3 regions of the Streptomyces sp. ATCC 21386 genome follow, and region 2 is predicted to be linked to each of the others. Evidence: predicted binding sites of a transcription regulator. Region 2 holds the regulator's gene; each other region holds the start of a gene.

Region 1 (10,296 bases), 1.4 Mb from region 2:
GATCGCCGCCGACATGCGGCCCAGCGCCGCCCCGTCCTGGTGCCGGTGTTTGCGGACGCCCACGTCGACCTGCGCGAGCGCGTCGAGGCCGACCAGGTGCAGCGCGTCGACCAGCATGCCCAGCTCGATGCCGTAGCCCACCGGGAACGGCAGCCGCTCGAGGAGCGAGCGCCGGGCCGCGTACTCGCCACCGAGCGGCTGGACGAAGCCGGCCAGCTGAGGCCAGTGCATGTTGAGCAGGGGGCGGGCCATGAGTTCCGTCACACGTCCGCCCTGGCCCGCGGCCGAGCCCAGGGGGCGGTCGTACATCGCCTTGACGAGATCGACACCGGGGTCGGTGAGCAGGGGGCCGACGATCCCGGAGACGAAGTCCGACGAGAACTCCCTGAGGTCCGCGTCGATGAAGCAGACGATGTCGCCGGAGGTCACCATCAGCGACCGCCACAGGACCTCGCCCTTACCGGGCACGGCCGGGATGCGGGGCAGGATGTCGTCGCGGTGGACGACCGTGGCCCCGGCGGCCGCCGCGACCTGCGAGGTCCGGTCGGTCGAGCCGGAGTCGACGACCACGATCTCGTCGACCAGCGGGACCTGTCGCATGAGGTCGTGACGGATGATCGCGACGATGTCGCCGACCGTCTCCTCCTCGTTCAGCGCGGGCAGGACGACGCTGACCGTCTGTCCCGTGGCGCGTTTCGCGGCCATGATCCGGTGCAGCGGGCGGTCGGCCATGGACCAGGAGCGGGTACTCAGCCAGCGCTCGACTTCGTTCAGCACAGTGCGCGGCTCCTCTGCGTTCATCTCGCGGTTCGGACGGCTCTCTCAACTGTCCTGGCCTTCGGTTACAGTCTTGGACAACGCTGATGACCATCGCATGTCGCGGCTCGTCGGCGCATACAACCAAATACCGCTCATCCAGAGGGGCAGAGGGATACGGCCCGATGAAGCCCCGGCAACCCTCCAGCCGGTCTGACCACGACATCCGTTCACCGTCATCGTGGTGAGGCTCCCGGCTAGGGAAGGTGCCAAATCCGTCTCACGGCGAAGTGCGTCGTGAGGAAGATGAGGAGAAAGGGCCTCGCCTCCATGGCTGCGCAGACTGTTGCAAGCACCACCGACTCCCTCGGCTCCACCTCCACAGTAGACCTCGGCCCCGCCGCCGCTCTGAGCTGTCGTGAGTGCGGTCACCGCGTACCCCTCGGCCCGGTCTTCGCGTGCGAGGAGTGTTTCGGGCCGCTGGAGATCGCGTACGACTACTCCGCCTACGACACGGAGGAGCTGCGCAAGCGGATCGAGGCCGGTCCCGCGAACATCTGGCGGTACGCGCCCCTGCTGCCCGTCCCCGCGGACGTGGCCACGAAGCCGAACATCAACCCCGGCTGGACCCAGCTCGTGAAGGCCGACAACCTGGCCGCCGCGCTCGGCGTCGACGCCGGCAAGCTCTTCGTCAAGGACGACTCCGGCAACCCGACGCACTCCTTCAAGGACCGGGTCGTCGCGCAGGCCCTTGAGGCGGCCCGCGCCTTCGGCTTCACCACTCTCTCCTGCTCCTCCACGGGCAACCTGGCCGGTGCCGTCGGCGCCGCCGCCGCCCGCGCCGGCTTCCGGTCCTGCGTGTTCATCCCGCACGACCTGGAGCAGGGCAAGGTCGTCATGGCCGCGATCTACGGCGGCGAGCTCGTCGGCATCGAGGGCAACTACGACGACGTGAACCGCTTCTGCTCCGAGCTGATCGGCGACCCGGCCGGCGAGGGCTGGGGCTTCGTGAACGTCAACCTGCGGCCGTACTACGCTGAGGGCTCCAAGACGCTCGCGTACGAGATCTGCGAGCAGCTCGGCTGGCAGCTTCCCGACCAGCTGGTCGTGCCGATCGCCTCCGGGTCGCAGCTCACGAAGATCGACAAGGGGCTGCAGGAGCTGATCAAGCTCGGGCTCGTCGAGGACAAGCCGTACAAGATCTTCGGCGCTCAGGCCGAGGGGTGCTCGCCGGTGTCGGTGGCCTTCAAGGCCGGGCACGACGTGGTGCGGCCCCAGAAGCCGAACACCATCGCCAAGTCGCTCGCGATCGGCAACCCGGCGGACGGGCCGTATGTGCTGGACATCGCGCGGCGGACCGGTGGGGCCGTGGAGGACGTGACGGACGAGCAGGTCGTCGAGGCGATCAAGCTGCTCGCGCGCACCGAGGGGATCTTCGCGGAGACCGCCGGTGGGGTGACCGTCGGCGTCACGAAGAAGCTGATCGAGGACGGTCTCCTCGACCCGACGCTGACCACGGTCGTGCTCAACACCGGTGACGGTCTCAAGACGCTGGACGCGGTGGCCGGGACCGGCCTGACCGCGACCATCCGGCCCAACCTTGATTCGTTCCGTGAGGCCGGCCTTGTCTAAGGCCTGGTAGTCGTTCGTCTGCGGGTCCGTGGGGCTGGTCGCGCCCACGCGGCGGTAGCCGCACATTGAACACAGCCCCGCGCCCCTAACTCTTCTGCACTGACCGGAGGTCACACGTCATGAGCGTTTCCGTCCGCATCCCCACCATTCTTCGCACCTACACCGGCGGGCAGGCCGAGGTGAGTGCCGAGGGGGCGACCCTCGCCGAGGTCATCGCCGACCTGGAGAAGAACCACACCGGGATCGCCGCCCGGGTGCTCGACGACCAGGGCAAGCTGCGGCGGTTCGTGAACGTGTACGTGAACGACGACGACGTCCGCTTCGAGCAGGGTCTGGAGACGGCTACGCCGGACGGTGCGGGCGTTTCGATCATTCCCGCGGTCGCCGGTGGCTGACCGTCGCCGTACCGGTCGGTAGTAACCGTCGGTAACTTTGATTACCGAGAGTTCATCGAATTGCCCCCTCCGTGAGAGAAGCGGAGGGGGCAATTCTCTATGGTTGAGCACTGTAGAGTTGGGGAACCCGGTCCGATCACCGTAGTGATTCCTTGCCGGGCGCATATCCGATCGCGCCGCACGCCCTATATGAAGTAGCCAAAGTGTGCAGGCCTTTTGCGTATTTCGTTCCTTTTGTGGGGCCCGACTTGCCCTGAATTCAGGCGAATTGTTCGTACATTCCCGACCGGTCGTGTCCAGAATTCTCGTCCGATTGACCTGTTGCAGAGGGCAGTTGGACAGATACATTCGGCCGCGGTCGACGCGTTCCGGCGCACACCCCCAACCGTTGGGGGGTGAGGTCTGACCCGGATCCGCGAAGTGTGGATCTGTGCAAGGGCCAGTAATAGGGGAGTTAGGCATGGCTCAGGGCACCGTCAAGTGGTTCAACGCGGAGAAGGGGTACGGCTTCATCGCGGTCGACGGTGGTGCGGATGTATTCGTCCACTACAGCGCGATCCAGATGGACGGTTACCGCACCCTGGAAGAGGGCCAGCGGGTCGAGTTCGAGATCTCGCAGGGTCAGAAGGGGCCGCAGGCGGACATGGTCCGGCTCGCGGTCGGCTGAAGTAACGCGCCGGGTTTCACGCAGCGACGTTCTTCGTTCTTTTCGGGAGGGCTCGCACCCCGTCAGGGGTGCGGGCCCTCCTGCGTGTGAGGGGTACGTGCGGGGCGCTGGGCCGCCGGGGCGGCGCGTGCGCGGGCGCGTTCACCTGCGGATCATCGAGAGCCGCTTGCACTCGGCATGGTCGAGTGCTAATCATTGGCGTTAGCACTCTGAAGGTGAGAGTGACAACGAGGACCGGGTCGGTGAGGCCCGCAGGCCGGGTGGGGCAAGGAACCACGAGGCAGGCAGGCCGTCCGTCGCGGGCGCCAGCGCGGTCCGGAGCAATCCACCCCAGTCCGGGAGGACCACTTCACATGGCCAAGATCATCGCGTTCGACGAGGAGGCGCGGCGCGGCCTCGAGCGCGGCATGAACCAGCTCGCGGACGCCGTCAAGGTGACGCTCGGCCCCAAGGGCCGGAACGTCGTCCTCGAGAAGAAGTGGGGCGCCCCCACGATCACCAACGATGGTGTGTCCATCGCCAAGGAGATCGAGCTCGAGGACCCGTACGAGAAGATCGGCGCCGAGCTGGTCAAGGAAGTCGCCAAGAAGACGGACGACGTCGCCGGTGACGGTACGACCACCGCGACCGTTCTCGCCCAGGCCCTGGTCAAGGAAGGCCTGCGCAACGTAGCCGCCGGCGCCAACCCGATGGCCCTCAAGCGCGGCATCGAGAAGGCCGTCGAGGCCGTCTCCGGTGCGCTGCTCGACCAGGCCAAGGAGGTCGAGACCAAGGAGCAGATCGCCTCCACGGCCTCCATCTCCGCCGCCGACACCCAGATCGGCGAGCTGATCGCCGAGGCCATGGACAAGGTCGGCAAGGAAGGCGTCATCACCGTCGAGGAGTCGCAGACCTTCGGTCTGGAGCTTGAGCTCACCGAGGGCATGCGCTTCGACAAGGGCTACATCTCGGCGTACTTCGCGACCGACATGGAGCGCATGGAGGCGGTCCTGGAGGACCCCTACATCCTCATCGCCAACTCCAAGGTCACCAACGTCAAGGACCTGCTCCCGCTCCTGGAGAAGGTCATGCAGTCGGGCAAGCCGCTGCTGATCATCGCCGAGGACGTCGAGGGCGAGGCCCTGTCGACCCTGGTCGTGAACAAGATCCGTGGCACCTTCAAGTCCGTCGCCGTCAAGGCCCCGGGCTTCGGTGACCGCCGCAAGGCGATGCTGAACGACATCGCCATCCTCACCGGCGGCGAGGTCATCTCCGAGGAGGTCGGCCTCAAGCTCGAGAACACCACCATCGACCTCCTGGGCCGCGCCCGCAAGGTCGTCATCACCAAGGACGAGACCACCATCGTCGACGGGGCCGGCTCCTCGGAGCAGGTCCAGGGCCGGGTCAACCAGATCCGCGCCGAGATCGAGAACAGCGACTCGGACTACGACCGCGAGAAGCTCCAGGAGCGCCTGGCGAAGCTCGCGGGCGGCGTGGCCGTCATCAAGGCCGGTGCCGCGACCGAGGTGGAGCTCAAGGAGCGCAAGCACCGCATCGAGGACGCCGTTCGCAACGCGAAGGCGGCCGTCGAGGAGGGCATCGTCGCCGGTGGTGGCGTGGCCCTGCTGCAGGCCTCCCAGGTCTTCGAGAAGCTGGAGCTCGACGGTGACGAGGCGACCGGCGCCAACGCCGTGAAGCTCGCGCTGGAGGCCCCGCTCAAGCAGATCGCCGTCAACGGTGGCCTCGAGGGCGGCGTCGTCGTGGAGAAGGTCCGCAACCTCCAGGTCGGCCACGGCCTGAACGCCGCGACCGGTGAGTACGTCGACATGATCGCCTCCGGCATCATCGACCCGGCGAAGGTGACGCGCTCCGCTCTGCAGAACGCCGCCTCCATCGCCGCGCTCTTCCTGACCACCGAGGCCGTCATCGCCGACAAGCCGGAGAAGGCCGCCGCGCCCGCCGGCGGCGGCATGCCGGGCGGTGACATGGACTTCTGATCGACCCCGGTCGATCACCGTCCTGCGGTACCGAGGGCGGCACTCCCCTGGAAAGGGGGGTGCCGCCCTCGGGCGTTTCGGCTGGGAGGGGAGCAGGATTCGGCTGAGACGAGAGCCGGAGAGGGCCCCCGCATCAGCGGCGCGTGAGGCGGGTGAAGGTGACGCCGTTGGGGAAGGCCGTGCGTTCGGCGGTGTCGAAGGCGGTGGGGTCGAAGGCGCCGTCGACCATCGGGATTCCGGTGCCGACGACGACCGGGTAGGTCTTGATCAGCAGCTCGTCGATCTCGGGCAACAGGGTGCCCGCGAGCCGGCCGCCGCCGCAGAGCCAGATGTCCAAGCCGGTGCTCTTTTCGGCCTTGAGCTCGCGGACGAGGGTGAGCGGGTCGCTCGGCACGACGGTGACGGCAGGGTCGGTGTCCGGGGCGAGGGTGCTGGACACGACGTACTGACGCAGGTGCGCGTAGGGGCTGGTGATCCCGTTGTCGAAGGCGGGGCGGTAGGTGCCGAGGCCCATGACGACGGTGTCGAAACGCCGGTTGGGTGCGTCGGCGACGCCGACGGCCGCGCGGTAGGCGGTCGGGACGGTCTCCGGGTGCAGCGCGTTCATCCAGGTCGAGTAGGCGGCGGCCTGCTGCTCGTCGCCCTGCGGGAAGAAGTCGAATTCGCCGCCGGGACCGGCAATGCGGCCGTCGAGCGAGACGCCGACGTAGTACACGAGCTTTCGCATCTCATGACCCCCATACGTAGTACTCTGCTTGAAGTGGTTTGAACGTAGTACTACATCCGGAGTGGTGTCAATGGTGAGACGGAACGAGCAGCGGCGCGCGGCCCTCGTCGACGCGGCTATCGAGGTGCTGGCCCGAGAAGGCGCGCGAGGACTGACTTTCCGGGCCGTGGACGCCGAAGCCGCCGTGCCCATCGGCACGGCGTCCAACTACTTCGCCAACCGTGACGACCTGTTCACCCAGGCCGGCGCCCGGGTCTACGAGCGGCTCCAGCCCGACGAGGCCACCATCGCCCGTCAGCGGGCGGCCGGCCGCGACCGTGAGACCTATGTCGAACTGATGCGGGAGCTCGTCGGCCGCGTCGCCGCCTTCCGCACCGGTTACCTCGCACTGCTGGAGCTGCGCCTGGAGGCCACCCGCCGCCCCGAGCTGCGCAAGGTCCTCACCGACCGGGTCCGGGCCGACGTCGACGCCAATGTCGCCTATCACGAGGCTTCCGGCCTCCCCGGCGACGCCATGGCCGTCAAGCTGCTCATCCTGACGCTGAACTGGCTGATCGTCGAACAGCTCACGCTGCCGGACGTCTTCGACGAGGCGGAGCGTGAGCAGCTGGTGGCGGCCGCCGTGGAGCGCATCGTGGGGGCGGAGTAGACCGGCGGCGATCCGAGGAGAGCGCCACCCGCCGTTGTGTCCGGGGTCACAGGGAGCTCTGCGAGCGGAGCGGAATGCGGTGCCGGGGGGAGCCGTTGGCCAGAGAGACGGTTGATGCATGTGCACATATCGTCTGGACCCGACGGCCCGCCGCCGTCGGTGCCCCTCGCCGTCCGACGCCTCCAAGGAGTTCCTCCGTGACCACTGCCTCCGCCGCCTCCGCCACTGGTTCCGCGTCCCGTGCCGCCGAGGTGCTGTCCCGGCCCGTCACGATCAACGGGCTGACCATCCCCAACCGGATCGCGATGGCGCCGATGACGCGGGTGTTCTCGCCCGGTGGTGTGCCCGGTGCGGACGTCGCCTCGTACTACGGGCGGCGGGCGGCCGCGGGGGTCGGGCTGATCGTGACCGAGGGGACGTACGTCGGGCACGAGACGGCGGGGGACCTCGACGGGGTGCCCCGGTTCGCCGGTGAGGAGCAGCTCGCCGGGTGGGCGAAGGTCGCGGAGGCCGTGCACGCCGGGGGCGGGACGATCGTGCCGCAGCTGTGGCACATCGGCACCGTCCGGCAGCAGGGCAAGCTGTTCCCCGAGGCCCCGGTCCTCGGCCCCTCCGGTCTGCGGCCCGACGGCACCGAGGCCGAGGGCGGCCGCGCGATGACCCAGGCCGACATCGACGAGGTCGTCGCGGCCTTCGCCAAGTCCGCCGCCGACGCCGAGCGCATCGGCATGGACGGCGTCGAGATCCACGGCGCCCACGGCTACCTCGTCGACCAGTTCCTCTGGGAGCACACCAACCGTCGCACCGACGCCTACGGCGGTGACCTCGTCGCCCGGACGAAGTTCGCGGCGGAGGTCGTGGCGGCCGTACGGGACTCCGTGTCCGCCGACTTCCCCGTCATCTTCCGCTACTCGCAGTGGAAGCAGGACGCGTACGACGCGCGTCTCGCCGAGACGCCCCAGGAGCTGGAGGCGCTGCTGAGCCCGCTGGTGGCGGCCGGTGTCGACGCGTTCCACGCGTCCACGCGCCGCTACTGGCAGGCCGAGTTCGAGGGGTCCGAGCTGAACCTCGCGGGCTGGACGAAGAAGCTCACCGGCAAGCCCACCATCACGGTCGGTTCGGTCGGCCTGGACGGGGAGTTCCTCGCCGCGTTCGCCGGCGAGAACGCGTCGACCAAGGCGATCGACGATCTGCTGGACGGACTGGAGGCCGAGGAGTTCGACCTCGTCGCCGTGGGCCGGGCGCTGCTCCAGGACCCCGAGTGGGCGGCGAAGGTGCTCGATGGCCGCTTCGACGAGCTGAAGGCGTTCGAGCCGGCGGCGCTGGGTTCGCTCAGCTGAGGTTCGCTTGGCTGGGGTTCGATCAGTAGAGCTTCGCTCAGCCGAGTCGCCGCTGAGCGGAGCCGACGCTGTCGGCTACGGTGAAGGCATGTGCTGCTCTCCCATGACCACCAGGACCGCTGCCTAGCGGCGGTACCCGAGGTTGCCCGTACCGCCCGATCGGTGTCCTGCCGGCAGTCACTCGCTCATTCCCGTGCTGCCGGGCCATCCTGCCTGATCAGGGGAGTCGTGTCTCAGCAGCAGCATGTCAACGCACCGTACGAAGACCCGTTCCGCGTCCCGCGTGTCGCCACCCTGTTCCTGATGGTCGGTCTTCCCGGAGCCGGGAAGACCACCCGGGCCAAAGAGCTCGCCGCGACGCATCGGGCGCTGCGGCTGACCCCGGATCACTGGATGATCCCGTTGTTCGGCGATCCGATGGCCGACGGCAAGCGGTGGGTGCTCGAAGGGCGGCTCATCTCGGTCGCGCTGCAGGCGCTGCGGCTGGGGACCAGCGTCGTGCTTGACTACGGGCTCTGGGGCCGCGACGAACGGTCGGCACTGCGCTGGCTGGCACGGTCGACCGGGGCGGCATGCCAGGTGGTCTACGTTCCCGTGGACAAGGACGTCCAACTCGCCCGCATCGCGCACCGCCAGGCGACGACACCGCACCAGACGTTCCCGATGAGCGAGGCCGACGTGGACCAATGGCGGGAGGAGTTCCAGGTGCCGGGCGCCGCCGAACTCGACGGCGACGAGATCCCCGGCCCGCCGACGGGTTGGCCGGGCTGGCCGGAATGGGCGGTGGACCACTGGCCCTCGTGCTCCGACAGCTAGGTCACACGGGAAGACCTACGGGCCCCGGGCTCTGCCCGGTGTTCCTGTCGTTGCTGCGACATCGCCGCGCGGATCTCCGCCGCGTGGGTGCTTACGGTGGCGGCGGAGAGGGGTGAGTGGGGGCGGGCGGGGGCGCGTTCGCCCCGGCAGGTGTTGCAGGTGCCGCCTGGAAGCGCCTCCGGGCGGCCCGGGGTTCGGCATTGGGCGCATTCCAGCATGCGGAGGGGTGGGCGGGAGAGGGGTGGCTCCTGGGTGCGTTCCGGTGCCGGTAGTGGTTCTGGGGGGAGTTTGTCGCGTAGGCGGGTGCGGATCAGGGCCGCCGGGCTGTGGACGGGGACCGGGAGGCCCGTGGTGAGGGCGCGGATCACGGACTCGTCGGTGGCGCCTCGCTCGAACCACGGCGTCAGGAGCGGGGCCAGGGTCACGCAGTCGGCCTGGGAGAGGGACAGGGCCGGGGCCGTACGGCCGAGGGCGGCCAGCAGGATGTGGGCCCGGGAGCGGGTGGGGCGGGCTCGGTCCGGTTCCTCTTCGGGTACGTCACCCCGGGTGAACCTCGCCCACCAGGTGTCGTCGCGCGCGGTACGGGAGAACCACGTTCGGGTGATCCACCGCGGTGTCCCCGACTTGGCGGTCAGGTGCTCCCGCCCCCGGCGCAAGTGACCCGCGTCCTGGATCCTGTTGAGCGCCGTACGCAGCGCACATTGGCCGTACGGCAGCTCCTTGGCCAGCGTCTTCACGCTGATGTCGGCGCCGTCGGGGAGGCGGTCGATGTACGCGGCGACAGCCGCCTCACGGGGTGGGAGGTCCGCGAAGTCGTATGCCGTGCGGGGGAGTTGGCCGGGGGTGGCGCGCTTGCCGTAGCCGGGGTTGGCCATGGGGTGACGGTGCGGAGGGTGTGGGTCCGCGTGCGCGGGCAGGGGAGCGCCACTAAGGTTGGCAGTAGCCATGGGATCGAATGTGTCCTTCGATCTTGTAGGTCAAGCCCCCGCAGGTGTTGGTAGCACCTGGCGGGGGCTGTTTCGTCTGCGGGCACCGTATCAGCACCGTCACGGTGCGTGGCAAGTCGAACGCGTCAAGTCAACTCGCCGGGTGGGAGGGTGGGTTGAGGCCCTCCACCCCTTCCGAAAAAAGAGTGCTCGCGGCTGGTGGCTTGAGCTTCGGGGCCGTTTTCGTCCGAGTGTCAGCCCATGCTCTTCGCGCCGTCCAGGGACTCCCTGATGATGTCCGCGTGACCGGAGTGCTGGGCCGTCTCGCCGATGATGTGCAGCAGCACCCTCCGGGCCGACCAGTGCGGCTGGCCCTCGAACCAGGGCGCCTTCGGCAGCGGGTGGGACACGT
Region 2 (10,296 bases):
AGCACCCCGGCGCGTACGCGGGCGCGCTGGCGGCCGGGCGCTCCCCTGGCGCGGGGCGTGAGCTGCTGTCGGACGAGGACCGCCGGGTCGAGCGCATCCTGCTGGAACTGCGGCTGCGGGAGGGGTGCCCGTTGTCGCTGCTGCGGGAGGAGGGGCTGGCCGCGGCGGGGCGGGCACTCGCCGACGGATTGCTGGAGGCGGGGCCGTACGAGGAGGGGCGCGCGGTGCTCACGCTGCGGGGGCGCTTGCTGGCGGACGCGGTGGTGCGGGACCTGGTGGACTGATCACTCGCGTGGGTGAATCGGTGCGGAACGGGGGTTCGGTACCTAACCTGGTTCGTAGGCTGCCGCCGTAATTGCACGGTGGCGGAAACCGGAGGGCTGCGGAGATGACCGCTGTGGACGACCGACCGATGACCACCGACATCGTGAAGTTCTTCGAGAGCTTTGAGTTTCCCGAAGGATTCAAGGTCGAGCTCCTCCGGGGGGAAATTGTGATGATGGCGGGGCCGGACGTGGCCCACAACGACATCCTGGAGGCGGTTGTGGACCAGATCCCCCGCCAGCAGTGGCGGCGACTGCAAACCCAGGACATCGCGATGCTCGAAGAGACCAGCGAGCCGCAGCCGGACCTGGTGGTGATTGAACGCGGCGCTGGACCAGGCCACGGGAGGCTGATGCCGTCCGAGGTCATCACCTTGCTCCTGGAGGTCGTCTCCAAGACGAGCGTGGCTCGCGACTATGGCGTCAAACGGTCGATCTACGCGGCGGCAGGGGTGCCCGCCTATTTCATCATCGATCCCGTCATGGCCCAGTGCGTACTGCTTACTGAACCGACTGGCCAGGGCGAGGACGCGGACTACAGGTGCCAGCGCATCACCAAGTTCGGCGATCTCACTCCGCTGGAGCCCATCGGCATCGAGCTGGACACGAGCGAGTTCGCCGTTTACGAGAACGTCAGGCCTCACCGCTACCCGTGACGAAGTCGATCAGTTCCTCCACCCGGCCCAGCAGCTCCGGCTCCAGGTCCTTGTAGGACCCCACCCGCCCCAGAATCGCCTGCCACACCGCTCCCGTGTTGTCCGACGGCCACCCCAGCGCCCGGCACACCCCCGTCTTCCAGTCCTGCCCCCGCGGCACGCGCGGCCATGCCTCGATGCCCACCGAGGACGGCTTCACGGCCTCCCAGATGTCGATGTACGGGTGGCCCACGACGAGCGCGTGCTCGCTGGTCACCGACGCGGCGATGCGTGACTCCTTGCTCCCCGGGACCAGGTGGTCGACCAGGACGCCGAGCCGCGCGTCCGGCCCCGGTGCGAACTCCTCGACGATCGCGGGGAGGTCGTCGACGCCCTCCAGGTACTCCACCACCACGCCCTCGATGCGCAGATCGTCGCCCCACACCTTCTCGACGAGCTCGGCGTCGTGGCGGCCCTCGACGTAGATGCGCCCGGCGCGGGCGACACGCGCGCGGGCGCCCGGGACGGCCACCGAGCCGGATGCCGTACGACTCGGCCGCGCCGGGGCCGAGGCGGCGGGGCGGACCAGGGTCACCACCCGGCCCTCCAGCAGGAACCCCCGCGGCTCCAGCGGGAACACCCGGTGCTTGCCGAAGCGGTCCTCCAGCGTCACCGTGCCCGCCTCGCAGCGGATGACCGCCCCGCAGAACCCGGTGGTGGGCTCCTCGACGACCAGACCCGGATCGGCCGGGACCTCGGGGGCCGGCTTCGGCTTCTTCCAGGGCGGGGTCAGGTCGGGTGAGTACTGGCGCATTCGAGTGACGATAGGAGAAGCCGCGCCCGGATGCCCCCGCACTCAGTCCGACACGCCGAAGCGACGTGCCAGCGCGTCGCGTTGGGCCCGGACGAACGCCGCGTCCACCACCGCCCCGTGCCCGGGGACGTACAGCGCGTCCTCGCCGCCGAGGGCCAGGAGCCGGTCCAGGGCGGCCGGCCAGCGGGACGGGATCGCGTCCGGGCCCGCCTGCGGTTCGCCGGACTCCTCGACCAGGTCCCCGCAGAACACCACCTCCCGAGCGCCCTCCGACACCAGGACCGCGAGGTCGTGGCCGGTATGGCCGGGGCCCACGTTCGCCAGCAGCACCCGGACGCCGCCGCCCAGGTCGAGCGTCCACTCGCCGGAGACCACGTGGCGGGGGAGGACGAGGAGGTCGGCGGCCTCGGTGGCGTCCGACGGGGGCAGACCGTGGTGCACGGCGTCCGCGCGGAGGGCGTCGCGGTCACGGGTCAGGACGCCGTCGATGCCCACCGCGCCGAAGACCTCCACCCCGGCGAACGCGGCCGCCCCGAAGACATGGTCGAAATGGGGGTGGGTGAGCGCGAGATGTGTCACACGGGCGCCACCGAGCAGTCGGCACGCCTCGGTACGCAGCCGTGCGCCCTCCCGCACGCTGGAACCCGCGTCGATCATGAGGGCCGCACCGTCCCCGGCCACCAGTCCGACCGTGCAGTCCCAGCCGGGAAGGCGGCACCGTCCGACCCGTGGCGTCAATCCCTGCCACCCGCACTCTTCCCAAGTCACCGTCATGCGCCGACGCTAGCTGTAGCACCGCACGGACCGGTGAAGGAGGGTGCCGGGGAGGTCGTCGAGCAGCGGTCGTGAGCCGTCGCACAGACGGGGCGACGGGCTGTGGCAAGGGCCACCGAGGTTGATCGCCGTGGGCGGTTCGGAGTCGACCACGGGTGGTCGTACCCGTCGGTAGGAAGTGCGCCGACACGCGCCCCGGTGGTGGCCGGACCGGGGCCCGACATCGCAGGACAGGTCGGTACACGTCGGCATCACATGGCTGGACCGGCCTTGCCGGGGGCGTACCCCACCGCCGTACACTGGGCGGGGAGTGTTGGCACTCGCCCGGGGTGAGTGCCAAAGGGGAGTCACACAAGAGCGAGCTGGAGGTGTGCGCGATGCTCAGTGAACGCAGGCTCCAGGTGCTGCGCGCCATCGTCCAGGACTACGTGGGCACCGAGGAGCCGGTCGGTTCCAAGGCGCTCACGGAGCGGCACAACCTGGGGGTCTCCCCGGCGACCGTCCGCAACGACATGGCGGCGCTGGAGGACGAGGGCTTCATCGCCCAACCCCACACCAGCGCGGGCCGCATCCCCACGGACAAGGGGTACCGGCTCTTCGTCGACAAGCTGGCCGGCGTCAAGCCGATGACCCCGCCCGAACGGCGCGCCATCCAGAACTTCCTGGACGGCGCGGTCGACCTCGACGACGTGGTGGCGCGGACCGTGCGGCTGCTGGCGCAGCTGACGCGGCAGGTCGCCGTCGTGCAGTATCCGTCGCTCACACGGTCGACGGTGCGGCACGTGGAGCTGCTGTCGCTGGCCCCCGCCCGGCTGATGCTCGTGCTGATCACGGACACCGGACGGGTGGAACAGCGGCTGGTGGACTGCCCGGCGCCGTTCGGAGAAACGTCACTCGCGGATCTTCGCGCCCGGCTGAACAGCAAGGTCGCGGGCCGCCGGTTCACCGACGTGCCCCGGCTGGTCGAGGACCTGCCGGAGGCGTTCGACGTCGAGGACCGGGGGACGGTCGCGACCGTGCTCTCCACCCTCCTCGAAGCACTCGTCGAGGAGAGCGAGGAGCGGCTGATGATCGGCGGAACCGCCAATCTCACCCGCTTCGGACATGACTTCCCCCTCACCATCCGGCCCGTTCTGGAAGCCTTGGAGGAGCAGGTCGTCCTCCTCAAGTTGCTTGGCGAGGCCGGGGATTCGGGCATGACCGTACGCATCGGTCATGAGAACGCGTATGAGGGACTCAACTCCACGTCCGTCGTCTCCGTCGGCTACGGTTCGGGCGGCGAGGCAGTAGCGAAGCTGGGCGTGGTCGGACCTACGCGCATGGACTATCCGGGAACGATGGGAGCGGTACGAGCGGTGGCACGGTACGTCGGACAGATCCTGGCGGAGTCTTAAGTGGCCACGGACTACTACGCCGTGCTCGGCGTGCGCCGCGACGCGTCCCAGGACGAGATCAAGAAGGCGTTCCGGAGGCTCGCGCGCGAGCTGCACCCGGACGTCAATCCCGATCCGAAGACCCAGGAGCGGTTCAAGGAGATCAACGCCGCCTACGAGGTGTTGTCGGACCCGCAGAAGAAGCAGGTCTACGACCTCGGCGGCGACCCGCTGTCCCAGGCGGGCGGCGGAGGCGCGGGCGGCTTCGGCGCCGGTGGCTTCGGGAACTTCTCGGACATCATGGACGCGTTCTTCGGCACGGCGTCCCAGCGGGGTCCGCGGTCGCGTACGCGCCGGGGCCAAGACGCGATGATCCGGCTGGAGGTCGACCTCGACGAGGCGGCCTTCGGCACGACGAAGGACATCCAGGTCGACACGGCCGTCGTCTGTACGACGTGCAGTGGCGAGGGGGCCGCTCCCGGCACCACCGCCCAGACCTGTGACATGTGCCGTGGGCGCGGTGAGGTCTCGCAGGTCACGCGGTCCTTCCTCGGCCAGGTCATGACCTCCCGGCCGTGCCCGCAGTGCCAGGGCTTCGGCACGATCGTCCCGAACCCGTGCCCCGAGTGCGCGGGCGACGGGCGGGTGCGGTCGCGTCGGACGCTGACGGTCAAGATCCCGGCCGGTGTCGACAACGGCACGCGCATCCAGCTGGCCGGTGAGGGCGAGGTCGGGCCCGGTGGCGGTCCCGCCGGTGACCTCTACGTCGAGATCCACGAGCTGCCGCACCCGACGTTCCAGCGGCGCGGCGACGACCTGCACTGCACGGTGACGATCCCGATGACGGCGGCGTCCCTCGGTACGAAGGTGCCGCTGGAGACGCTGGACGGGCTGGAGGAGGTCGACATCCGCCCCGGCACGCAGTCCGGGCAGTCGATCCCGCTGCACGGCCGTGGTGTCACGCATCTGCGCGGTGGTGGGCGGGGCGACCTGATCGTCCACGTCGAGGTGCAGACGCCGACGAAGCTGGATCCCGAGCAGGAGGCGTTGCTGCGGCAGCTGGCCGCGCTGCGGGGTGAGGAGCGGCCGACGGGGCAGTTCCAGCCCGGTCAGCAGGGACTGTTCTCCCGGCTGAAGGACGCGTTCAACGGGCGCTGAGCGGGGTGCGTTGTCGGGCGCGGCCCGGTGGGACTTCTCGCGCAGTTCCCCGCGCCCCTGAAAAGCACGGGCTGCGCCCCGTGCTTTTCAGGCCCGCAGGGCCTGGTCCTTTAGGGGCGCGGGGAACTGCGCGACCAGCCCCCACCTACCCGCACCCGACGAACACCCCCCCCGCCCCCGATTCGGCTGCGCCCAGAGCGCATGGCACCATGCCGTCATGTCCTCCGCACTGACCGATCTCGTCCCGCTCCCGATCGTGCAGGCCCCGATGGCGGGCGGTGTGTCCGTGCCGCGGTTGGCCGCCGCCGTGTCCGAGGCCGGCGGGCTGGGGTTCCTCGCCGCCGGGTACAAGACGGCCGACGGGATGTACCAGGAGATCAAGGCGCTCCGGGCGCTCACCTCCCGCCCCTTCGGCGTGAACCTGTTCATGCCGCAGCCGGAGTACCCCGGTGCAAGCACCGGCTCCACCGGAGCGGCTGACGCCGCGCCCCCTGCTGCGGCCGCCGTCGAGGTCTACGCGGAGCAGCTCGCCGGTGAGGCCACCTGGTACGACGCAGAGCTGGGCGACCCGGACAGCGGACGCGACGACGGCTACGAGGCCAAGCTCGCCGTGCTGCTCGACAATCCGGTGCCCGTGGTGTCGTTCCACTTCGGCTGCCCGACGCCCGAGGTCATCGAGTCGTTCGCCCGCAAGGGCACCCTCACCCTGGTCACCGCGACCTCGGCGGAGGAGGCGCAGGCCGTGGAGCGGTCCGGGGCCCACGCCGTGATCGTGCAGGGCGTCGAGGCCGGCGGCCACCAGGGCACCCACCGCGACGACCCCGAGCGGGACCGGGCGGGCATCGGGCTGCTGTCGCTCGTCGCCCAGGTCCGCGAGGCCGTGGCGCTGCCGATGGTCGCGGCCGGCGGCATCATGCGCGGCAGTCAGATCGCCGCCCTCCTGACGGCGGGCGTGAGCGCGGCCCAGCTCGGCACGGCCTTCCTCGCGACCGCCGAGTCCGGCGCGCACGCCGTGCACAAGCAGGCCCTGACCGACCCCCTCTTCGTCCGCACCGAGCTGACCCGGGCCTTCTCCGGCCGTCCGGCCCGCGGCCTGGTCAACCGGTTCCTGCGCGAGCACGGCCCCTACGCTCCCGCCGCCTACCCGGAGGTCCACCACCTGACCTCGCCGCTGCGCAAGGCCGCCGCCAAGGCCGGGGACGCGCAGGGCATGGCGCTCTGGGCCGGGCAGGGGCACCGGATGGCCCGGGAACTGCCGGCCGGTGAACTGGTCCAGGTGCTGGCCGCCGAGATCGCCGCCGCGCAGGCGGCGCAGGCTTCCGCCCAGGTCGGGAACGAGGGACGATGACCGCACCGGTGTTCGTGGTCGACTCGCTGGACCTGCCGGACGGCAGTGGCGGCGAGCTCGTCCTCGACGGCCCCGAGGGGCGGCACGCCGTCTCCGTGAAGCGGCTGCGGGCCGGTGAGGACGTCGTCCTCACGGACGGGCGCGGACGCTGGGCGGAGGGGATCGTCAAGGCCGCCGAGGGCAAGGACCGGCTCGTGGTCATGGACCTGGAGACCGTGCACGAGGAGCCCCCGGCGCAGCCCCGGATCACCGTCGTCCAGGCGCTGCCCAAGGGCGACCGGGGCGAACTGGCCGTCGAGACCATGACCGAGGTCGGGATCGACGCGATCGTGCCCTGGGCGGCCGCCCGCTGCATCACCCAGTGGAGGGGCGACCGGGGGCTGAAAGCCCTCGCCAAGTGGCGGGCCACCGCCCGGGAGGCGGGCAAGCAGTCCCGCCGGACACGGTTCCCCGAGGTCGCGGACGCGGCCACGGGCAAGCAGGTCGCGGAGCTGCTGGCGAAGGCCGACTTCGCCGCGGTCCTGCACGAGAGCGGCGACGAGACACTGGCCACGGCCGAGCTGCCGACGGCCGGGGAGATCGTGCTCGTCGTGGGGCCCGAGGGGGGCGTGTCGCCGGAGGAGCTGGCACTCTTCGGCGAGGCGGGCGCGGGGGCGTACCGACTCGGGCCCAGTGTGCTGCGCACGTCGACCGCCGGGACGGCGGCCGGGGCGTTGCTGCTGGGCCGAACCGGACGCTGGTCCTGACCGCCACCCGGTCCCGACCGGTGTCCCCGAACCCTCTGGGAGCATCGTGGAACTCGCCCAAGTAAGGCTGCTCGTCACCGACTTCGCCGTGTGTTACCGCTTCTACGCCGATGTGCTCGGGTTGAAGCCCCAGTCCGGGGCGGTCGACGGGCCGTACGAGAGGTTCAGTCCGGCCGTCGGGTCCGCGGGGATCGCCCTGCAGGACCGGGCGATGATGGCCGAGGTGCTCGGGGAGCTGGCCGACGAGGCGAACGGCCACCGGTCGCTGGTCGTCCTACGGGTCGACGACCTCGACGCCTACTGCGAACGGATCACCTCGTTCGGCGTACGGCTCCTGCCCGGTCCCGCACGTATGACCGACCGTATGCGGGTGGCCCATCTCAAGGACCCCGAGGGGAACTTGGTCGAGCTGCAGGAATGGCTGCTGATGAGCGGCTGACACGCCTCGCCCGCGCCCCAGGTCCCGGCGGCTTGTCCGCATGCGGTCTTCCGCACCGCCGCGGGCGGTGGCAGGCTGCCGGACATGGGGGCATGGAGGCGTGTCAGGGCGTACCGGTCGGGCGGGCGTCGGCTCCTGCTGGGAGCCGGCCTCGGTGTCTGCGCGGTCGTGGGTCTGGTGGCCTGCGAGGGCGGCGGGCTCAACACCGGCGCGGTCGCGTTCACCACGGACCAGCTCGCCACCGAGGAGCTGGAGCGGGAGGGCCTCGACGTCCGGTGGCTCACCTGCACGGCGTCGTACGACAGTGACGGCAAGGGCGGGGAGGGCGGCGGGAAATCCGCGTCGCCGTCCTCCTCGGTCGCCACCGTCGCGAAGGTCGACTGCACCGGCGAGGACAAGGAAGGCCGGGAGATCACCGTCACCGGGAAGGTGACCAAAGAGGTCAACGGCAGGTGCGTACGCGGCGATCTGACCGCGAAGCTCGGCGGCAAGGAGTGGTTCCACGTCGAGGGGCTCGGCAACTGCGACGCCCCGGAGTCCGACCGGCCCGGCCGACCCGGTCAGCCGGGACCGACCGCGACGGTCACCGTCACCCAGACCATCTGGTGCCAGAAGGACCCGGCGTGCGTGCCCGAGGGCAAGTGAGGCCACGCCCGGAGCGGACGCTGTTGGTAAATCCGGGGGCCTGCGTGACGACGGCCTGCACGACCCCGTTGGGGTTGTGCAGGCCGTCGTCATGTTCGTGGGGTGGGTTCGTGTCGTTGCGTGGGGTGGATCTGGCGGAGATTCCGGAGGAGACCGCGCGGCTGGCGCGTGCGGTGTTTCCGAAGGGGTGTCTGGTGATGCGGGTTCGGGATGCGCTCGGGCCGGTCTTCGCCGATGCCGACTTCGAGGAGTTGTTCTCGGCGCGGGGGCGGCCGGTGGTCTCGCCGGCGCGGCTGGCGCTGGTGTCGGTGTTGCAGTTCGCCGAGGGTCTGACCGACCGGCAGGCTGCGCACGCGGTCCGTTCGCGTCTGGACTGGAAGTACGCCCTGTCGCTGGAGCTGGCCGACGTGGGGTTCGACTTCTCCGTGCTCAGCGAGTTCCGGGCCCGGCTGACCGAGTCGGATGCGGGCCGGGCGGTGTTCGACGCGGTGCTGACGGCCGCCGGGGAGGCCGGGCTGGTCAAGGCGGGTAACCGGCAGCGCACGGACGCCACCCATGTACTGGCCGTGACCAGGGATCTGAGCCGGCTGGAGTTCGTGGTCGAGACACTGCGGGCGGCTTTGAACCAGATCGCCGAGGCGGCCGGGGACTGGCTGATGGGGTTGGCTGCGCCGGAGTGGTTCGACCGGTACTCGGCGCGTCCGGAGGACAGCCGTTTCCCGTCCCGGTGGGCCGCCCGGATCGAGCACGGCGACCAGTGCGGGGCCGACGGCACGGTGCTGCTGGAAGCGGTCTGGTCGACATCGGCACCGCCCGGCCTGCAGCGTCTTCCCGCGGTGGAGTTCCTCCGCCAGACCTGGGTGCAGCAGTTTCACCGCGTCGACGGCACCGTGCGCTGGCGGGAGCCGAAGAACACCCCGCCCGGCCTGATCCGCTTACGCACCCCGCACGAGCCCGGGGCCAGGACCGGAGCGAAGCGCGATCTGGCCTGGTCCGGATACAAGGTCCACCTCAGCGAGACCTGCGAGCCCGACGCCCCGCACCTGATCACCCACATCCACACCACCCCGGCACCGGTGACCGACAACGCCGTGCTGGAGGACATCCACACCGCCCTTGCCGACCGCCAACTGGTGCCGGACGAACACCTGCTGGACGCCGGATACGTCGACGCCGAGCAGATCCACCACGCCCGCCGCGATCACAGCATCACCCTCGTCGGACCGGTCGGGAAGAACACCATCCGGCAACAGGCAACCGGCGACGTCTTCGACAGCACGCGCTTCACCGTCGACTGGGAGCAACGCCAGGCCGTCTGCCCCGGCGGCCACACCAGCGTCCAGTGGAGAGACGCCCAGAGCCACCGCGGCACCCCGGTCACCCGCGTCCGCTTCGCCGAACGCCACTGCACCCCCTGTGAACTGCGGACTTCCTGCACCACCGCCGAAACCGGCCGCAATCTGACCCTGCGCCCCAAAGCCGAACACGAGATCCTCCAGCAGGCCCGCACCGAGCAGGACACCCACCACTGGCGCCGCCGCTACGGACACCGCGCCGGCGTCGAGGGCACCATCTCCCAAGGCGTCCAGGCATTCGGCCTGCGCAGATCCCGCTACCGCGGCCTCGCCAAAACCCGGCTGCAACACCACTTCACCGGCGCCGCCATCAACCTCGCCCGCATCGATGCCTGGCTCACCGGCAGACCGCTCGCCCGCACCCGCACCTCACCCTTCGCAGCACTCCGCCCCGCTGAATGAGATCCAGCGGGGCGGATTTACCAACAGCGTCCGGAGCGGACCGGGCCCGCCCGCCGGCAACTGGGGCCCGGTGCGAGGGACATGATCCAAACCCCTCCCCATCAGACCGGACGCTGCTTAAAGTGACTGGGTGACTCAGCTCGCGTATTTCCGGTATCCGCACCTGCACGGCGACCTGGTCGCCTTCACCGCCGAGGACGACGTGTGGGTCGCGCCTCTGGACGGCGGCCGTGCCTGGCGGGTCAGCGCGGACAACGTACCCGTCAACCATCCGCGGATCTCTC
Region 3 (10,296 bases), 6.9 Mb from region 2:
CGGGGTGGCGCATCGCGGCCCGCTGGAGGTCGGCGACCTTGTGGCCGGCGATGGCGAAGACGAACGCCTCGAACGGCCTTCCGGTGTCCTTGTAGCGCGGCAGCGCGAGGAGGACGGCGACACAGACCTCCTGCGCCAGGTCCTCCACGAAGTGCCGCGCGTCGCCCGGCAGCCGGGACAGACGGGTGCGGCAGTAGCGCAGCGCCAGGGGGTGGACATGGGCGAGCAGATCGTGCGTGGCCTGCTCGTCCCCGTCGACCGCGCGATGCACGAGCGCACCGATCACTGTCGTCTCGTCGTCGCGCATCGGTCCATGGTGCCTTGCGGCCGTCCGGTCCGTGGCGCCACGTCCATGGTTGTGCACCGAAGCGTTATGAGCAGGTGCGCCGGAACTCATCTCCTGCGCCCTCCCCTCCCGCTCGTTCGACTGCTCCCCTAGGAACTCCACACCTCAAGGATGCGGCATCCGCGGCGAAACGAGCAGCGGGCACCCGGCGGATCGTCTCGTCACCCCCGCCGGCCGTGCGGCAGGCGGGGCTCCTCCCTCGTGGGGGACCACCCCCGGCACGGTCCACTCAGCGGACCAGACCCCAGCGGAAGCCGAGCGCCACCGCGTGCGCGCGGTCCGAGGCGCCGAGCTTCTTGAACAGGCGCCGGGCGTGGGTCTTGACCGTGTCCTCGGAGAGGAACAGCTCGCGACCGATCTCGGCGTTGGAGCGGCCGTGGCTCATGCCCTCCAGGACCTGGATCTCCCGGGCGGTGAGCGTCGGCGCGGCACCCATCTCGGCGGAGCGCAGCCGGCGCGGGGCGAGCCGCCAGGTCGGGTCGGCGAGGGCCTGGGTGACCGTGGCACGCAGCTCCGCGCGGGAGGCGTCCTTGTGCAGATAGCCCCGTGCGCCGGCGGCGACCGCGAGGGCCACGCCGTCCAGGTCCTCGGCGACGGTCAGCATGATGATGCGCGCCCCGGGGTCGGCGGACAGCAGCCGCCGTACGGTCTCGACGCCGCCCAGGCCGGGCATGCGTACGTCCATCAGAATCAGGTCCGAGCGGTCGGCCCCCCAGCGGCGGAGGACTTCCTCGCCGTTGGCCGCCGTGGTCACGCGCTCGACGCCGGGCACGGTCGCCACCGCGCGGCGCAGCGCCTCTCGGGCAAGCGGGGAGTCGTCGCAGACGAGGACGGATGTCATGGCCGCCCTCCGCAGCTGATGCGCGTCACCTTGAGCCTCCAGGCTGGTACGAAATCGTCACCTGTGCGGTCGACACTCACGAGCGGACACGAACGCCCGCCCGAGCGCTTGTTCCTTCAACCGCCTCCGCCCGTCTCAACGACGGTCACTCGAAAGAGTTACGGGATGGCTGGCCACCTTCGGCACTCTACGTGAGGGGGCGGACACGGTGCAGACATGCGCGATGGACCCTCAACGTTTCATCACAACCTATGCCCCATTCAGACGTTTTTGTTCCCATTTATTGGTGTCTGAGGCTAGATTCGCAATGAGTCATATTTTCATCTCCTTAGATAGTCGATGTACGGTCATGGGCAACATCTCCTCCCAGAACGGCAACAAGGGGACACGCAATGGCAGATTTCTCCCGCCTTCCCGGACCGAACGCTGATCTGTGGGACTGGCAGCTCCTCGCGGCCTGCCGTGGGGTCGACAGCTCGCTCTTCTTCCATCCCGAAGGAGAACGCGGTGCGGCACGGAGCGCTCGTGAGAACTCGGCCAAAGAGGTCTGCATGCGATGCCCGGTACGCGCGCAGTGCGCGGCCCACGCCCTGGCGGTGCGCGAGCCGTACGGCGTGTGGGGCGGACTGACCGAGGACGAGCGCGAGGAGCTCATGGGCAGGGCCCGGCACCGGTTGGTGACGGCGTCCGCGTCCAGTGGCGACAGCGGTTCGGATACCTGAAAGAACGTTTCTTCAGCGCGTGGCGCTAGCGCAAGGCCGCTCCGGCCAGCCGGTCCAGCGTCGCCGCGACCGTGGGCACAAGGGCCAGGTCGGGCAGGGTGAGCGCCACGATCTCCCGGTGCACCACCGGCTCGACCGACACCGTGCGCACCCCCTTGGGGCGTACGGACTCCACGGCCAGCTCCGGCAGCACGGCCACGCCCAGCCCCGCACCCACCAGCCCCACCACCGCCGGGTAGTCGTCGGTCGCGAAGTCGATACGGGGCGTGAAGCCCGCGCTCTCGCAGACCCGCACCAGTTGCCCCCGGCAGCGCGGGCAGCCGGCGATCCAGGATTCCCCTGCCAGTTCCCCGATGCCGATGGAGCGCGCGCGGGCCAGCCGGTGCCCCTGCGGGACTAGCCCGACGAGCCGGTCGGTGAGCAGGGGGCGCACGACCAGGTCGTCCCACTCCCCCTCCTCCGCTCCCAGTGCGCCCTCATAGCGGAAGGCCAGCGCGATGTCGCAGTCGCCGTCGCGCAGCATCCCGACCGACTGCGGCGGCTCAGCCTCCTCCAGGGAGACCCGGGTGCCGGGATGATCGGCGCGCAGAGCCGCCAGGGCGGTGGGCACCAGGGTGGAGCTGCCGCTGGGGAAGGAGACCAGGCGGACCCGTCCGGCGCGCAGCCCGGCGATGGCGGCGACCTCCTCCTCCGCCGCGGTGAGCCCGGCGAGGATGCCGGCCGCGTGCCGTACCAGCGCCTCGCCCGCCTGCGTCAGCCGCATCTCCCGGCCGGTGCGGACCAGCAGCGGGGTGCCGACGGAGGCTTCGAGCGCCTTCATCTGCTGGCTGACGGCGGGCTGGGTGCAGCCGAGTTCCCGGCCGGCGGCGGAGAAGGAGCCGGTGGTGGCGACGGCGCGCAGGACACGGAGATGACGGGCCTCGATCACGCGGTCGAGCATAAGCGGGGCTTGGACCGCGTGCCGGATATTGCGTCGACGCTTTGACCGTCCGCGCCTACGGTGCCGGTATGAAGCTTCTGTCACTGAATGTGGGCCGGGCCCGAGCCGTCGACGTCGTGGAGGAGTCGAAGAAGGTCTCGGGCATCGACAAACGGCCGGTGGACGGGCCGGTGCGGGTGGCGGCGCCCGGCCCCAGGGGGGTCGGCGCCAGCGGGGTGGCCGGGGACTCGGTGTGCAACACCGAGCACCACGGCGGCGACGACCAGGCGGTCTACGCCTTCGCCCGGGAGGACCTGGACGGCTGGGAGCGCGAACTGGGCCGCGCTCTGCCCAGCGGGGTCTTCGGCGAGAACCTCACCACCGAGGGCCTCGACGTCTCCGGCGCCCTCGTCGGCGAGCGCTGGCGGATCGGCTCCGAGGTGGTCCTGGAGGTCACCTCCAGCCGCGTCCCCTGTCTCAACTTCCAGCGCCACCTGGGCGAGCGGGGCTGGGTCAAGCGCTTCACGCGCCAGGGCGCGCCCGGCGCGTATCTGCGGGTGATCCGGCCGGGCGAGATCAGCGCGGGCGACCCGGTCGAGATCGTCCACCGGCCCGACCACGACGTCACCGTGGCGCTCGTCTTCCGCGCCGTGATGGATCAGCACTCCCTGCTGCCGCGGCTGTTGGCGGCGGGCGAGGCCCTGCATCCGGAGGTGCTGGAGATCGCGCGGAAGTACGTGGCGGCGCAGGGGTGACGGGCCGGTGCGATGCGGGGTGCCGGTGAAGGTGCCACGGCGGTGCGGGTGTTCACCGAGGTGTCGGCGAAGTCGCTGGTGAACGTGCGGTGGAGCCATCGGACCCGTGCGGTCCCGGTCACTACGCTTGGGCCATGACAACGGCTCTGATTACGGGATCGACCGCGGGGATCGGCGCCGCCTTCGCACGGCGGCTGGCGGCGGACGGGCACAACCTGGTGCTGGTGGCGCGGGACACCAAGCGGCTGCGGGAGCAGGCGACCGAGCTGCACGACCGGCACGGCATCGAGGCGGAGGTGCTGACGGCGGACCTCGCGGAGGACGACGGCATCGAGACGGTGGCGCGGCGGCTGGCGGACCGCAAGAACCCGGTCGACCTGCTGGTCAACAACGCGGGCTTCGGCAACAAGGGTCGTTTCCTCGACGTCTCCATGGCCGACGAGCTGCGGATGCTCAAGGTCCACTGCGAGGCGGTCCTGCTTCTGACCTCGGCGGCCACCGAGGCCATGCGCGAGCGCGGTCGGGGCGGTGTGGTGAACGTGGCGTCGGTGGCGGCCTTCGTGCCGCGCGGCACGTACGGGGCGTCGAAGGCGTGGGTCGTGCAGTTCACGCAGGGCGCCGCGCGGGATCTGGCCGGGACCGGGGTGCGGCTGATGGCACTGTGCCCCGGCTTCGTCCGTACCGAGTTCCACGAGCGGGCCGGCATGGGCACGGACAACATCCCTTCCTGGATGTGGCTCGACGCCGACAAGCTCGTCACCGCCGCGCTCGCCGATCTCTCCCGCGGCAGGTCCGTCTCCGTTCCGGACCCCCGCTACAAGGCGCTGATGGGTGTGGTGAAGGTGATGCCGCGCGCCCTGCTGGGCGGGATCAGCTCGAAGACGGGCCGGAAGTACGGGCCGCAGTAGCCGTCCCCCGGACGGCCCAGCGAGTGGGGGCGGCGGCCCGGCGCGACAATGGAGCTGTTCATCCGGACCCAGGGGGGTCAAAGGCGGTGTGTCATGACATTCGTGCAGCTCATCGACTGCAGGACCAGCAGGTTCGACGAGATGAACCGGCTGATGGACACCTGGGTGGAGCAGACCAAGGGGAAGCGGACCGCGACACACAGCGTGATCGGGAAGGACCGCTCGGACGGCTCGCACTTCGTGGAGATCGTGGAGTTCCCCTCGTACGAGGAGGCGATGCGGAACTCCGGGCTGCCGGAGACGGAGCGGATCTTCCAGGAGATGGTGGCGCTGTGCGACGAGATGCCCACGTTCACCGATCTGGACGTGGTGCGCGACGAGCAGTTGTACGCGGCCACCGCGCGGCGGTTCCTCGCGACCATCGCCAAGAAAGGGGAGCTGCCGCCGCTCGACGATCTGCTCGTGGAGGACTACCACGACCACGTTCCCTCCGAGGAACCGGACGCCATCGGGATGGACGCGTTCAGGAGGACGGTCGAGGAGTGGCGGGGCGGGTTCGACTTCGAGTTCACCGTGGAGGATCAGATCGCGCAGGGTGACCGGGTGTGCACGCGGTGGTCGTGGGACGCGACGCACAAGGGGGACTTCGTCGGGATCCCGGCCACTGGGCGGACGGTCCGGATGACGGGGACGCTCGTGCACCGGTGCACGTCCGAGGGGAAGATCGCCGAGGGTTGGTGGGAGTACGACCGGCTGGGGCTGATGGGGCAGTTGGGCGCGCTGGACGATCTGGAGAAGTAGGCGGGGACGCGGACGCGGGAAGGCCCGGCACCCCGAGGGGTGCCGGGCCTTCGCCTACGGCTTACCGACGTCGTACGTCAGTGGGCGTGGCCGTGACCGCCGTGGCCCGCCTCGGCCGGCTCCTCTTCCTTCTTCTCGACGACCAGGGTCTCGGTCGTCAGGAGGAGGGAGGCGATGGAGGCGGCGTTCTCCAGGGCGGAGCGGGTGACCTTGACCGGGTCGATGACGCCGGCCTTGACCAGGTCGCCGTACTCGCCGGTGGCGGCGTTGAAGCCCTGGCCCTTGTCGAGCTCGGCGACCTTGGAGGTGATGACGTAGCCCTCCAGGCCAGCGTTCTCGGCGATCCAGCGCAGCGGCTCGACGGCGGCCTTGCGGACGACCGCGACACCCGTGGCCTCGTCGCCGGTCTTGCCGAGGTTGCCCTCGAGGACCTTCACGGCGTGGACGAGCGCGGAGCCACCACCGGAGACGATGCCCTCCTCGACCGCGGCGCGGGTCGCGGAGATGGCGTCCTCCAGACGGTGCTTCTTCTCCTTCAGCTCCACCTCGGTGGCGGCGCCGACCTTGATGACGCACACGCCGCCGGCCAGCTTCGCGAGGCGCTCCTGGAGCTTCTCGCGGTCCCAGTCGGAGTCCGTGTTCTCGATCTCGGCCTTGATCTGGGCGACGCGGCCCTGGACCGCACCGGAGTCACCGGCGCCGTCGACGATCGTGGTGTCGTCCTTGGTGACGGTGACGCGGCGGGCGGAGCCGAGCACGTCCAGGCCGACCTGGTCGAGCTTGAGGCCGACCTCCTCGGAGATGACCTCGGCGCCGGTCAGCGTCGCCATGTCCTGCAGCATCGCCTTGCGACGGTCGCCGAAGCCGGGGGCCTTGACCGCGACCGCGTTGAAGGTGCCGCGGATCTTGTTGACGACCAGGGTCGACAGGGCCTCGCCCTCGACGTCCTCGGCGATGATCAGCAGCGGCTTGGAGGCGTTGGCCTGGATGACCTTCTCCAGCAGCGGCAGCAGGTCGGCGATGGCGCCGATCTTGCCCTGGTGGATGAGGATGTACGGGTCGTCGAGGACGGCCTCCATACGCTCCTGGTCGGTGACGAAGTACGGCGAGAGGTAGCCCTTGTCGAAGGCCATGCCCTCGGTGAAGTCCAGCTCCAGACCGAAGGTGTTGGACTCCTCGACGGTGATGACACCGTCCTTGCCGACCTTGTCCATCGCCTCGGCGATGAGCTCGCCGACCTGCTGGTCCTGAGCGGACAGCGCGGCGACGGCGGCGATGTCGGACTTCTCCTCGATCGGACGGGCCGTGGCGAGCAGGTCCTCGGAGACCGCGGCGACGGCGGCGTCGATGCCCTTCTTCAGGGCGGCCGGGGAGGCACCGGCGGCGACGTTCTTCAGGCCCTCGCGCACCAGCGCCTGGGCGAGCACGGTGGCGGTGGTGGTGCCGTCACCCGCGATGTCGTTGGTCTTGGTCGCCACCTCCTTCACCAGCTGGGCGCCGAGGTTCTCGTACGGGTCCTCGACCTCGACCTCGCGGGCGATGGTCACACCGTCGTTGGTGATGGTGGGGGCGCCGAACTTCTTGTCGATGACGACGTTGCGGCCCTTGGGGCCGATCGTCACCTTGACCGTGTCGGCAAGCTTGTTGACGCCGCGCTCGAGGGCGCGACGGGCGTCCTCGTCGAACTTCAGGATCTTCGCCATGGGAGCGGTTCAGCCCTCTCGGAAAACGTGGGTGAAACGAACTGCGCCCCCGACGCCCGGCTTGTTAGTGGTCGCGGGGGCCAAGGGCGCAGCTCAAAAGCAAGGTGCTTCGGTGAGGAAGCGGGTGAATTACTTCTCGACGATCGCGAGCACGTCGCGAGCCGAGAGGACGAGGTACTCCTCGCCGTTGTACTTCACCTCGGTGCCGCCGTACTTGCTGTACAGCACGATGTCGCCGACGGAGACGTCGAGCGGCAGCCGCTGGCCGTCCTCGAAGCGGCCCGGACCGACGGCGAGGACGACGCCCTCCTGGGGCTTCTCCTTCGCGGTGTCCGGGATGACCAGGCCAGAGGCGGTGGTCTGCTCGGCGTCGAGCGGCTGGACCACGATGCGGTCCTCGAGCGGCTTGATGGCAACCTTGGAGCTGGTGGTCGTCACGATCCGACCTCCCCCTTCGGAGATCTCACGGGGTTAACTGTCTGAGGTGGCGACCAGGTGGATCCGTCGTCGCGGGTGCCGGACCTGCCCGTCGCGTTGTTGGCACTCTCCAGGGGGGAGTGCCAGACCTGAGACTATGACCGCGATTAGCACTCGGTCAAGCGGACTGCTAATCGAGCGGGTTGTGGCGGTCGGTCGTCGCGGTGTCAGAGGTAGTCCTCCAGGCGGCCGACCGTCAGTCCCTGCTCCTGGATGCGGCGCAGCAGCCGGGTCGTCATCTCCGTGAGAGTGGTGCCCTTGAGCTGGTCGGGGCCCCGGAAGCCGGCGAGGACGATGTCGCCCGGGCGGAGGCGGTCGCCGACGGCGTAGCGGAGGTCGTGGATCTGCATGGAAGCGCGCCACAGGACCACCGCGGAGAGGCCGCAGTCGGCGGCGGCGCGGAGCGTGGTGGTGTCGTAGACGCCGTAGGGCGGGCGGAAGAGGGTCGGCCGGACGCCGAAGCGCTGTTTGAGCTTGTGCTGCTGGCCGCAGATCTCGGCGCGCTGCCCGGCGTACGGCAGGCCGCGCAGGGCGGTGTGGTCGAGCGTGTGGTTCTGCACGGTGGCGCCGACCGCCCGCAGCCGTGCGAAGTGGCCGTACCCGGGCCCCACGACGCTGTCCGTCAGGAACATGCTCACCGGCAGCCGCAGCTCGCGCACCATGTCGACGAACCGGGGGTCCTTCTCGGCCCCGTCGTCGTACGTCAGGAAGACGACCTTGTCCCGGGTCGGCACCCGGTCCACGACCGGCGGCAGCCCCGGCCCCGCCGCGCGGGGCGCCGGGGACCGGTGGGGCTTCTCGGGCGCGGGGGCGAGGGGGGCGGGGAGGCCCCAGCGGCGGTAGGGGGGTGACGAAGGGTGGGGGTGGGGGCGTGCGGGGGTGTGCGCGCCGGAGTGGGGAGGTGCGGGGCGGGGCTGCACCGGCCCGCCCGCACCCGGGCGCGGGACGGTGGGTCCGGATGCCGACGGGGCGGCCGCGCACCCGGTGAGGAGCAGAGCGGTCAGGGCCGTGAGGGCGGCGACGGCGGCGAGGGCGGTCGCGCCCAGGGGGCGGGGGGCTGACGTCCGGGCGTCGGTGACGCCCCGCGCACGACCTGAGCCCCGCGCACGACCTGCACTCCCCGCGCGTTCTACGCCCCACTCACGGGCGGTGCTCCACGGACGGCCCGCACGCCGCCCACGGGCCGCGCTCCCGTCACGGCCCGCGCCCCGCCCACGACGTGCACCCCACCCACGGCGTACGCCCAGCGCACGACGTACGCCCAGCGCACCCGGACCGCGTCCCCCGCCCCGAACAGGTCTCCTCCCGTCCCGCGCAGGTCCCGGCCCGCCCCCGTAGGCCCTCACAGGTAGTCCTCCAGCCTCGCCACCGCGTACCCCTCGGCGGTGACCAGGTTCAGGAAGCGGCGGATCATGTCGGGCATGGTGCCCTTCCAGTCGGACGTGCCCCGGAAGTGGCTGAGGACGATGTCGCCGGGGCGGAGTTCGCGGTCCGACTCGCGGTAGTCCCAGCGGTCGACGAAGACCTCCTCGTTCCAGAGCGGGACGGCCTTGACCCCGCAGGTCGCGGCGGCGCGCAGGGTGTCCCGGTCGTAGCTGCCGTACGGCGGCCGGAAGAGGGTGGGCCGGGTGCCGTACCGCTTCTCCATCACGTCCTGCATGCCGCAGATCTCGTGCTTCTGCGCGGCGTAGGAGAGCGGGGGCAGGTGGCGGTGGCGGAGGGTGTGGTTGTGCAGGGCGACGCCACGGTCCCGCATCCGTGCGAAGTAGCCGTAGTCCTCCTTGATCAGGTAGTCGCTGAGGAAGGCGGTGTACGGGATCCGCAGGTCGGTCATCATCCGCAGGAACGCGGGGTCCTTCTCGGCGCCGTCGTCGATGGTGAGGAAGACGACCTTGTGGCGGGTGGGGACGGTGGTGAAGACCGGGGGCAGGCCGTCCTCCGCGTGCCCGTCGACCTCGAACCCCTCACGGGTCCTGAGTTCCGGCTTCCGTACCGGCGGCGCGGGAGCGCTCAGCGGCACCTTCGCCAGCCCCCAGTGCTTCGCGGCGGCGACCCGCGCGGCCTGCGCCCGGCGCACCTTCCCGGCGTACGCGTCGAGAGCCCGTGCCGCGGGCGCGTCGAGGCGCCGCTGTCCGTCCTGTCGCGCCCCGCGCTGCTGGCCGTGGGCGGGTTCGGCGGTCCCTGCGGCCTCTCCGGCCTCGGCCGCCCCTCGCCGCCCGGCGGAGCCCCGCTCCGGGCCCTCCTCGGCGCCTCCCCCGCCGCATCCGGACATCACGGCCGCGGCGGCGAGCAGCGCGATGCCGCCCCGGACACCGCCACACCCCCCGAGAAGCCCCGCCCGCTTCGCACTCTTTACATCATTTTGTCGTACGAATCGCATGGCGCCGCATCCTCGCAGGGCGGCCCGCCTCCACCGCCCCGACACCGCCACGGTCCCCCGACCATCCACCGACTGGCCCACACCGCCCTCCCTCGGTCCCGTACCTCCCTCTCCCTGGCCCGGACCGCCCTCCCCCTGGCCCCGGCGCCGTCCGCCTGACCGACAATGACCCGGTGAACGACCTCGACCCCGCCACCTTCCTCACCCCCCTCCTCACGCCCGAGGGCCGCGCCCTCCTCGACGAGGTGCGCGACACCGAGCCGGCCCGGGAGCTGGCCGTGGCGACCCGGCTGCGCCGCGACCACCCGGCCGAACTGGTCTCGGCGGCGCTGGCCCAGGCCCGGCTGCGGCAGCGGGCGGCGGCGAAGTTCGGCGCGGCGGACGCGGGGCGGATGTTCTTCACGCCGAACGGGGTCGAGCAGTCGACCAGGACGAGCGTGGCGA

The links. The regulator HrcA, encoded in region 2, represses chaperone genes, less so after heat shock. The targets are predictions, from matches to a motif close to TTNGCACTCNGNNNNNCNGAGTGCNAA.
Region 1: groL (chaperonin GroEL) is a predicted target of HrcA. The motif match lies at 3,616-3,642, and genes of this name have one in related genera.
Region 3: groES (co-chaperone GroES) is a predicted target of HrcA. The motif match lies at 7,580-7,606, and genes of this name have one in related genera.

The regions. Positions count from the first base shown of each region.
Region 1 is NZ_JAAVVL010000001.1:9,295,003-9,305,298, reverse strand. Features, by position in the region: gene GWK25_RS39825 (glucosyl-3-phosphoglycerate synthase) at 1-777, opposite strand, end outside; SAM riboswitch class I at 909-1,069, shown strand; gene thrC (threonine synthase) at 1,087-2,388, shown strand; gene GWK25_RS39815 (MoaD/ThiS family protein) at 2,508-2,783, shown strand; gene GWK25_RS39810 (cold-shock protein) at 3,244-3,450, shown strand; gene groL (chaperonin GroEL) at 3,804-5,426, shown strand; gene GWK25_RS39800 (dihydrofolate reductase family protein) at 5,560-6,153, opposite strand; gene GWK25_RS39795 (TetR/AcrR family transcriptional regulator) at 6,224-6,802, shown strand; gene GWK25_RS39790 (NADH:flavin oxidoreductase) at 7,000-8,142, shown strand; gene GWK25_RS39785 (ATP-binding protein) at 8,446-8,958, shown strand; gene GWK25_RS39780 (hypothetical protein) at 8,955-9,833, opposite strand; gene GWK25_RS39775 (DinB family protein) at 10,139-10,296, opposite strand, start outside.
Region 2 is NZ_JAAVVL010000001.1:7,929,190-7,939,485, reverse strand. Features, by position in the region: gene hemW (radical SAM family heme chaperone HemW) at 1-284, shown strand, start outside; gene GWK25_RS34055 (Uma2 family endonuclease) at 389-979, shown strand; gene GWK25_RS34050 (DUF3097 domain-containing protein) at 957-1,772, opposite strand; gene GWK25_RS34045 (MBL fold metallo-hydrolase) at 1,815-2,546, opposite strand; gene hrcA (heat-inducible transcriptional repressor HrcA) at 2,924-3,940, shown strand; gene dnaJ (molecular chaperone DnaJ) at 3,941-5,077, shown strand; gene GWK25_RS34030 (nitronate monooxygenase) at 5,295-6,425, shown strand; gene GWK25_RS34025 (16S rRNA (uracil(1498)-N(3))-methyltransferase) at 6,422-7,171, shown strand; gene GWK25_RS34020 (VOC family protein) at 7,218-7,610, shown strand; gene GWK25_RS34015 (hypothetical protein) at 7,695-8,255, shown strand; gene GWK25_RS34010 (IS1182 family transposase) at 8,366-10,012, shown strand; gene GWK25_RS34005 (S41 family peptidase) at 10,143-10,296, shown strand, end outside.
Region 3 is NZ_JAAVVL010000001.1:980,436-990,731, reverse strand. Features, by position in the region: gene GWK25_RS04455 (sigma-70 family RNA polymerase sigma factor) at 1-307, opposite strand, end outside; gene GWK25_RS04450 (response regulator transcription factor) at 576-1,187, opposite strand; gene GWK25_RS04445 (WhiB family transcriptional regulator) at 1,580-1,909, shown strand; gene GWK25_RS04440 (LysR family transcriptional regulator) at 1,935-2,837, opposite strand; gene GWK25_RS04435 (MOSC domain-containing protein) at 2,918-3,583, shown strand; gene GWK25_RS04430 (SDR family oxidoreductase) at 3,718-4,491, shown strand; gene GWK25_RS04425 (ester cyclase) at 4,585-5,292, shown strand; gene groL (chaperonin GroEL) at 5,370-6,995, opposite strand; gene groES (co-chaperone GroES) at 7,125-7,433, opposite strand; gene GWK25_RS04410 (polysaccharide deacetylase family protein) at 7,640-8,518, opposite strand; gene GWK25_RS04405 (polysaccharide deacetylase family protein) at 8,815-9,852, opposite strand; gene GWK25_RS04400 (methyltransferase domain-containing protein) at 10,026-10,296, shown strand, end outside.